One region of the Pseudomonas sp. 9.3L genome, then DNA from elsewhere that is predicted to be linked to it. Evidence: predicted binding sites of a transcription regulator. Region 1 holds the regulator's gene; the other holds the start of a gene.
The links. Region 1 encodes LexA, which represses DNA repair genes until DNA is damaged. Its sites were predicted from a motif close to CTGTNTNNNNANACAG; they were not measured.
Positions count from the first base shown of each region.

Region 2: the regulator LexA is predicted to act here: its motif matches at 1,506-1,521, upstream of recA (recombinase RecA).

Region 1 is NZ_JBZUBK010000001.1:1,592,601-1,596,900, reverse strand. Features, by position in the region: gene AC4LE2_RS07285 (S-methyl-5'-thioinosine phosphorylase) at 1-134, opposite strand, end outside; gene nagZ (beta-N-acetylhexosaminidase) at 137-1,165, opposite strand; gene AC4LE2_RS07275 (TetR/AcrR family transcriptional regulator) at 1,232-1,930, opposite strand; gene lexA (transcriptional repressor LexA) at 2,117-2,728, shown strand; gene sulA (SOS-induced cell division inhibitor SulA) at 2,741-3,226, shown strand; gene AC4LE2_RS07260 (hypothetical protein) at 3,230-3,463, opposite strand; gene AC4LE2_RS07255 (DUF6586 family protein) at 3,514-4,035, opposite strand; gene topA (type I DNA topoisomerase) at 4,075-4,300, opposite strand, start outside.
Region 2 is NZ_JBZUBK010000001.1:1,106,554-1,110,853, reverse strand. Features, by position in the region: gene recX (recombination regulator RecX) at 1-361, opposite strand, end outside; gene recA (recombinase RecA) at 381-1,442, opposite strand; gene AC4LE2_RS05045 (CinA family protein) at 1,549-2,049, opposite strand; gene mutS (DNA mismatch repair protein MutS) at 2,539-4,300, shown strand, end outside.

The DNA of each region.
Region 1 (4,300 bases):
TGGCCTGCATACAGCCCTACCAGAATAGGCGCCGACGGGGCGCCATAGGGCGTTTCTACGTCTACGGCACGCTGGATCTCCAGCCCTTCGAGCTGGGTGAGGCCGGTGCCGCCAATAATCGCGTACGTGGTCAAGGTCAAGCTCCTGGTTCAAGCAGCCCGGCCTGGCGAAGCACGGTGAGTGCTTGTAGCCAGCCAGGGCGCTGACGGTAATCGGGGGTCACGAACGAACGCCTGCGCATCCGGGCCAACCGCGGCGAGGGGCTCACCCCCAACCGCTGGGCAGCGCTCAAGGCCAGCTCGGCCGCCGCACGGTCGTTGCACACCAGGCCCATGTCGCACCCCGCCACAAGCGCAGCCTCGATACGGGCCGCTGCATCACCTACCACGTGAGCGCCGGCCATCGATAGGTCATCGCTGAAGATCACGCCCTCAAAACCCATTTCGCCGCGCAGAATGCCTTGCAGCCATCGCGACGAAAACCCCGCCGGGCGCTCATCTACTGCCGGATAGATCACGTGAGCCGGCATAACGGCAGACAACTGCTGACGCAGGGCCATAAAGGGTTGCATATCCATGGCGCGCAATTGCTCGAGGCTGCGATCATCCACGGGAATGGCCACGTGAGAATCAGCCTCTGCCCAGCCATGCCCTGGAAAATGCTTGCCACAGGCTGCCATGCCTGCCTGGTCGAGCCCCTGGATAAAGGCCCCAGCCAGCGAGATCACACTATCAGCGGTAGCGCCAAACGCACGCGTGCCGATCACCGCACTACGCCCATGATTGAGGTCCAGCACCGGCGCAAAGCTCAAATCAAGCCCTGCGGCTAGTACTTCGGTTGCCATGATCCAGCCGCACGCCCAGGCCAGTGCTTGAGCCTGCGCGCCTTGCGCCACCTCACCAATACGCCCCATGGACGGCAGGCGCACGAAACCCTGACGCAGGCGCTGTACCCGACCGCCTTCCTGGTCTACGGCCAGAATGAGGTCTGGGCGCACCGCCCGAAGACTGGCGCACAGGTCCGTTACCTGACGGGGGTGTTCAATGTTGCGGGCGAATAGAATCACGCCGCCCACTTGAGGCTGGCGAAGCAGCTGACGGTCTTCGGCGGTTAGCCAGGTGCCGGCAATGTCCACCATCAGAGAGCCTTGAAGGCTGGCGCTCATGGATAATCCTTGGGTAAACGCTGGGGGCCGCTACTGTACCCAATCCATGACAAACTGTCTCGGCACTCAGACCTTGGCCGGGACCTTGGTGCGTGGACGTGGCTGGGCTGTGCTCATGGCAGGGTCTTTCAAGCCGCTATCGGCGCGCATACCGGCAGCGAGAAAGGGCACCATCAAGCGCATCACGTGTTCGATAGAGGTGTCTACGCCGAACTCGGCCTCTCCGATTGCCCTCATCGCCTTGATGCCAGACATACTAAAGGCCGCTGCGCCGAGCATGAAATGCACACGCCAGAACAGCTCCAACGCCGGGATGCGAGGCGCGGCCTGGTGAACCAGTAACATATAGCGGCGAAACACCTTGCCATACATGTCTTCGAGGTAACGCCGCAGGTGGCCCTGACTCTCGCTGAACGCAAGCCCCAGAAGCCGCATGAAAATCGACAGGTCATTGTTGCTGCGCGGCTGCACGGACATCGCCTGGTCGACCAGGATTTCAAGCAGCTCCTCAAGTCCCGCCTTGTGTTCAGGGCGCGCACTTCGGCGCTCCAGTTCACGGTCAAGGCTTGCGCAGAACGGCCCTAGAAAACGAGAAAAAACCGCTTGGATCAGAGCCTTCTTGGACCCAAAGTGGTAGTTCACCGCTGCCAGGTTTACCCCGGCTTTTCCGGTAATCAGGCGCAGGGACGTTTCGGCGAAGCCCTTCTCCGCGAACAGTTGTTCAGCGGCATCGAGGATGCGCTCTACGGTTTCCGACTGTGCCATGACTGCTCCGGGTGACAAACAAGTGTTTGAAACATACGTTTGGCTTATCTGGCTTGTCAAGCCAGCCGGGCATTTTCCAGCCATACGGCCCAAGGTTCAAGCCTGGTCAGCATCGGCATGGGGATTGCCAATCGCGGAATACTGTATATAATCCCAGTCACTGTACAAAAATCCAGAGCCAACGCCATGCAGAAACTTACGCCACGCCAGGCCGAAATACTTGCCTTCATCAAGCGCTGCCTCGACGACAACGGCTTCCCGCCTACCCGTGCAGAAATCGCTCAAAAGCTCGGCTTCAAGTCACCGAACGCCGCGGAGGAGCACCTCAAGGCCCTCGCACGTAAAGGGGCTATCGAGATGACGCCTGGGGCGTCTCGGGGCATTCGCATCCCCAGCACCGAGCCCCGTCCCGCGAATGACACCACCTTGCCTATTATCGGGCGCGTCGCTGCCGGTGCGCCCATACTCGCTGAGCAACACATCGAGGACGCCTGCAACATCAACCCCGCGTTCTTTCATCCCAAAGCAGACTACCTCCTGCGTGTCCACGGTATGAGCATGAGGGATGTTGGCATTATGGATGGCGATCTGTTGGCCGTGCACACCTGCCGCGAGGCCCGCAATGGCCAAATCGTGGTAGCGCGCATTGGTGAGGAGGTTACGGTCAAGCGCTTCAATCGCAACGGCAACAAAGTTCAGCTGCTTGCCGAAAACCCGGAATTCGCCCCTATCGAAATCGACCTGCAAACGCAGGAATTCGTGATCGAGGGGCTTAGTGTTGGCGTCATCCGCCGATAATCAGGAGGCGACATGCAGTTTTCCCCGGTAATGCCTACAAGCGTTCAGCATACTCAGCTGTCATTGTTCGAAGCGTTCATCGCCCCTTGCAACCAGGTTTTTCAACGGCCACCTGCAGACACCTGGCCAAGCCAGTGTCCAGACGTGTTTAGTGAATTAAGCCTGCGTGGCGCAACGGGAAACTGCCTGAGCCTGTTGGCACCCATGCTGCGAGAGCTGAGTGAAGGCGAACACATGCGGTGGCTTACATTGATAGCCCCGCCCAGCAGCCTGACTCAAAGCTGGCTGCGCGACGCGGGGCTTAATCGCGAACGAATTCTGTTGCTTCAACCCAAGGCCAATCAAACGCCTTTCCAACTAGCCTGCGAAGCATTGCGGCTTGGTAAAAGCCATACAGTGGTGAGCTGGGTAAATCCATTAAATGGTAACGCGCGTCAGCAGCTGATCAACGCTGCATTGGAAGGCGATGCGCAAAGCCTGAACATCCGATTGGGCTAAAGCTCAATGCAAAACTCGGGGGCCGTCCTCTTGGTCGAGTTCCCCTTCAACTAACTTGCCCGCCATTTGAACACCAACACTGAGCATAGCCTTCGCTACTTCAACATGCTGGCCTTGCAGGAACACCTTGGCGTCCTCGGAAAAATTCAGGGTGACCAACGAGCCCTCATCGTCAGCACGACGCAGCTCGATCTGGCCGTCTGGCAGTTCGACAATTTCAAGAAAAGACGTAGACATACGTGAGGGTTCTCCAGTAAAGGCCATCATTGTAACAGCCACTGAACGGATCAGCACTCACTTAGCCCTTCCCTAAACCTCATTGCGAGCGATTTGAGCGCCTGACGCCAGCGTTCCAGCTCCTCATACCCCAATACAGGTGCAGCCGGATTATCAAGGCTAATGGCCTGGATCAACGGCTGGGTCACGTCCTGTTTTGGCTTTCTCGGGGCACGTGGTGGATACCACAACTGTGCGTAAGCTTGGAGTAATGACGCCAGCCAAGTGGAGCGATGAGTGGCAAGCTCTACCAACTCACCCAGTTGAGGGTTAGGTGCCGCGGCTAATGCTTCGGCGGTTAAAAACCGCTCTGCACGCACGGCTTCCGCGTCGGGTAGGCGGTAATACCCCGCAATTTCATGACAGAGGCCCAACAAGGCACCGTAGAGGTGGAACAGCGCCGCTTCCCGGTCAGCCTGCGCAATGCCAGGCGCGTTCAAGGCCGCGCCTGCTTCACTCCGCTTCAGCGCATCCAACGCCAAGCCCGCGAAGTACAGCTTCTGATTGGTACGGGTATATAACTCATAGGCCATGATAGTCTCCGGGAAAACCGGGCCGAAGCCCGGTAGCACTCAGCGCTTGTCTTCGACTTTCCATGCCTTGCCGTCGAAGAAGGCGCGCCAACCCGTCGGCTTGCCGTCTACTTCGGTCTGCACGTACTGCTCCTTGGTTTTACGGCTATACCGTATTACCGAAAAACGGCCCTCGGGGTCTTTTACCGGAGCGTCGAACAGGAAGTGGTACTTAGGATCGATCTCGTCCTTGTGAGGCAACAGCTCCTTGACCAAGGGCGCGCGC
Region 2 (4,300 bases), 490 kb from region 1:
TCTCGCCCGAGAACTTCCGCTTCCAGGTTTCGCGCAGCAACAGTGCCCAGTCATGGCCGCAGGTCCGTAGTGCTTGCTCGACATCTGCACGCGCCAAGCCTCGTTGAGTAAGGTCTTCACGGATACGGGCAGGGCCGTAGCCGGACCTGGCGCGATAATGGATAAAGCTTTCGAGGTAACGGGCCTCGGACAGCAACCCTTCCTCAGCCAAGCGATCCAGTGCGGAAGCAATCAGCTCCGGGGAAGCGCCGCGCTGCTTGAGCTTGCGCTCGAGCTCTACCCTCCCGTGCTCACGCCTGGCAAGAAGGTCCATCGCCGTACGGCGCACGGCAACCGGCGTATCAAGGATCATGGTTGCCATGGCCGCTACTTACACCTCGTTATGCGTCGTTTTCAGCGTCTACCGCTTCATCAGCGGCGGCCACGGCAGCTTTTTTAGGCTCCGGCGTAGCGCCACTGTTGAGCAGCTTGTCGCGAACTTGCTTCTCCAGCGCGGCTTTCACTTCAGGGTTTTCTTCCAGGTACTTGGCAGCGTTGGCTTTACCCTGGCCGATCTTATTACCCTGATAGGCGTACCACGCACCGGACTTGTCGATGAAGCCGTTGGCTACACCCAGGTCGACGATCTCGCCATTCAGGTAAATCCCTTTCCCGTAAAGGATCTGGAATTCGGCCTGGCGGAAGGGAGGCGATACCTTGTTTTTCACGACCTTGACGCGGGTTTCGCTGCCGACGATATCATCACCTTCCTTTACCGAGCCGGTACGGCGGATGTCGAGGCGGACCGAGGCATAGAACTTCAGCGCGTTACCACCTGTGGTGGTTTCCGGGCTACCAAACATCACACCAATCTTCATACGGATCTGGTTAATGAAAATCACGAGGCAGTTGGCGGTTTTGATGTTACCGGTAATTTTACGCAGGGCCTGGGACATCAAACGAGCTTGCAGGCCCACGTGCATGTCGCCCATTTCGCCTTCGATCTCAGCCTTGGGTACCAGCGCGGCCACGGAGTCCACGATGATCACGTCCACCGCATTCGAGCGCACCAGCATGTCGGTGATTTCCAGCGCCTGCTCGCCCGTATCGGGCTGAGAGACCAGAAGGTCATCGACGTTTACGCCCAGCTTGCCCGCATATTCCGGATCTAGCGCGTGCTCGGCGTCCACGAAGGCGCAGGTAGCGCCAGCGCGCTGAGCCTGTGCGATGACCGACAGCGTAAGCGTGGTTTTACCGGATGATTCAGGGCCGTAGATTTCAACGATCCGCCCCTTGGGCAAACCGCCGATACCCAGGGCAATGTCCAGCCCCAGCGAACCGGTTGAAATAGCAGGGATGGCTGAGCGCTCGTGATCGCCCATGCGCATAACGGCGCCTTTACCGAATTGCCGCTCGATCTGACCCAAGGCCGCAGCCAGGGCACGCTTTTTGTTGTCGTCCATTGAATTCCTCATGATTTCGACAAGGCCGCTGACGCGTGGCGCGCGACCTGCACTGGCCAATAACTGTATAAGTAGCCAGTATTATTCCACACCTTCCACGCCTCGCCTACCCCTGGCTTGGGTTTTCTCCGTCTGCCAAGGACAGCAAACGCTCCAGCGCTGCCTTCACTGTGTATTGCCTTACAGCTTGTCGATCACCATTGAATTGCTGGCGTTCCGTAATTATTTGCTTCCCGTCGGCCCAGGCAAGCCAGACAGTGCCTACGGGCTTCTCTTCACTGCCGCCGCCAGGCCCTGCAACACCGCTGACAGCAACGGCGAAGCGCGCACCAGCGTGAGCCTGAGCGCCACGGACCATGGCCTGCACGACCTCCTCGCTGACCGCCCCGACTTGATCGAAGAGGGCTTCGGGCACCCCGAGCTGAAGGTGCTTCTGCCGATTGGAATAGGTTACGTAGCCAGCCTCGAACCAGCCAGAGCTGCCGGCCACCCGCGTGATCGCTTCTGCGATACCGCCACCGGTGCAGGATTCTGCGGTGGTTACCATAGCGCCTGTCTGCTGAAGACGCTGCCCGAGCGCAGTGGCCAAAAGGGTGATGTCATCCATGAAAGGTCCTCGTGTAAACATGAGCAAGGGCCGGCTTAGCCGACCGGGAAGACTTTCCCTTGCCTAGGCGCTGCTGTCTACCTGCAATAGGCAACGGGAGGTTGCTAGCGTGTGCTGAGGGCTATTAGGCCTATAAGGCGCTAGAAGATTTGCGACTCACAGCCCACCCGATCACTACCATCGCAAGGCCGGGGAGAAGGAACTGAGGCGCCTGTAACGCAACGCCCAGCGCCAGAAACGGAATACTGGTTACGCACCACGCGTTGCTGAACAGCTTGGTCAAGGCAGCGCCCTCTCAGATAGATCCACTGCTTTAGTTATCGCCAATGCCTTTAAGTGCCCAGGGGCGTAGTCATGGAATGTCTCAGACAAGCCTTGCAGTGGCCGCCGTCACGCTCGTTGACCTTAACCGTCAGCGATACCCGGAAAATCTCTGTAGTATTGGACAATTTCCCTTTGTCTAATAGACAGCATCCCGCTAGGCCACTAATGACGGACCTCTCAAGCCACACCCCGATGATGCAACAGTACTGGAGGTTGAAGAACCAACATCCAGACCAACTCATGTTTTACCGCATGGGCGATTTCTACGAGATCTTCTACGAAGACGCCAAGCGGGCCGCGAAGCTCCTGGACATCACCCTGACGGCACGGGGCCAGTCGGCAGGTCAGTCGATTCCCATGTGTGGCATTCCCTACCATGCCGCAGAGGGCTACCTGGCCAAACTGGTGAAGCTGGGCGAGTCCGTGGTCATTTGCGAGCAGATCGGTGACCCGGCAACCAGCAAGGGGCCGGTGGAGCGTCAGGTGGTGCGGATCATCACGCCGGGTACCGTCAGTGATGAGGCCCTGCTCGACGAACGCCGGGATAACCTCATCGCTGCCTTGCTCGGCGACGAGCGCCTGTTTGGCCTGGCGGTGCTGGACATCAACAGCGGGCAGTTCATTGTGCAGGAGCTCAAAGGCTGGGAGCACCTGCTGGCAGAACTGGAACGCATCAACCCGGTAGAGCTGTTGATTCCTGACGACTGGCCCCAAGGCCTGCCGGCAGAGAAGCGCCGTGGCGTAAAGCGCCGAGCGCCCTGGGACTTTGAGCGTGATACCGCAAAAAAACTGCTGTGCCAGCAATTCGGCACACAGGACCTCAAAGGCTTTGGCTGTGAGCAGCTTACCTTGGCCGTCAGCGCTGCAGGCTGCCTGCTGGCCTACGCGCGAGAAACCCAGCGCACCGCCCTGCCCCACCTACGCGGCCTGCGCCAGGAGCGCCTGGACGACACCGTCGTGCTGGACGCCGCAACGCGACGCAACCTGGAATTGGACATCAACTTGGGGGGTGGCCGCGACAATACCTTGCAATCGGTACTGGACTGCTGCCAGACGGCCATGGGCAGCCGAATGCTGACCCGGTGGCTGAATCGCCCACTGCGCGAGCTTAAAACCCTGGCGGCACGGCAAAGCTCAATCCGCTGCCTGCTGGAGCAGTATCGTTTCGAAGGCTTACAGCCTCAGCTCAAACACATTGGTGATCTGGAGCGGATCCTGGCACGGATTGGCCTGCGCAATGCCCGGCCTCGGGACTTGGCGCGGCTGCGCGATGCCTTGGCCGCCCTGCCGGAGCTGCAAAACGAGCTGACTGACCTGGAAGCGCCGCACCTGGCGCAGTTGGCCGCTATCACCGGCACCTACCCTGAACTGGCCGCTTTGCTGGCCAGGGCGATCATCGATAACCCGCCCGCCATCATCCGCGATGGTGGCGTACTCAAGACCGGGTACGACAGTGAACTCGATGAGCTGCTCGGCCTTAGCGAGAACGCCGGTCAGTTCCTGATCGATCTGGAAGCCCGAGAAAAGACACGTACGAGCCTGTCTAACCTCAAAGTGGGGTACAACCGGGTACACGGCTACTTCATCGAACTGCCGAGCAAACAGGCCGAGCAAGCACCCGCCGACTACATTCGTCGACAAACCCTCAAAGGTGCCGAACGCTTCATCACGCCTGAACTCAAGGCGTTCGAGGACAAAGCACTGTCGGCCAAATCCCGGGCCCTCGCCCGAGAGAAAATGCTCTACGAGGCGTTGCTGGAAAACCTCATCGGCCATCTGGCCCCCCTTCAGGACACCGCTGCGGCCTTGGCGGAGTTGGACGTACTGAGCAATCTGGCCGAGCGTGCGCTAACCCTGGACTTGAACTGCCCTACCTTCGTGCAAGAGCCCTGTATCCGTATCGAGCAGGGCCGCCACCCCGTGGTAG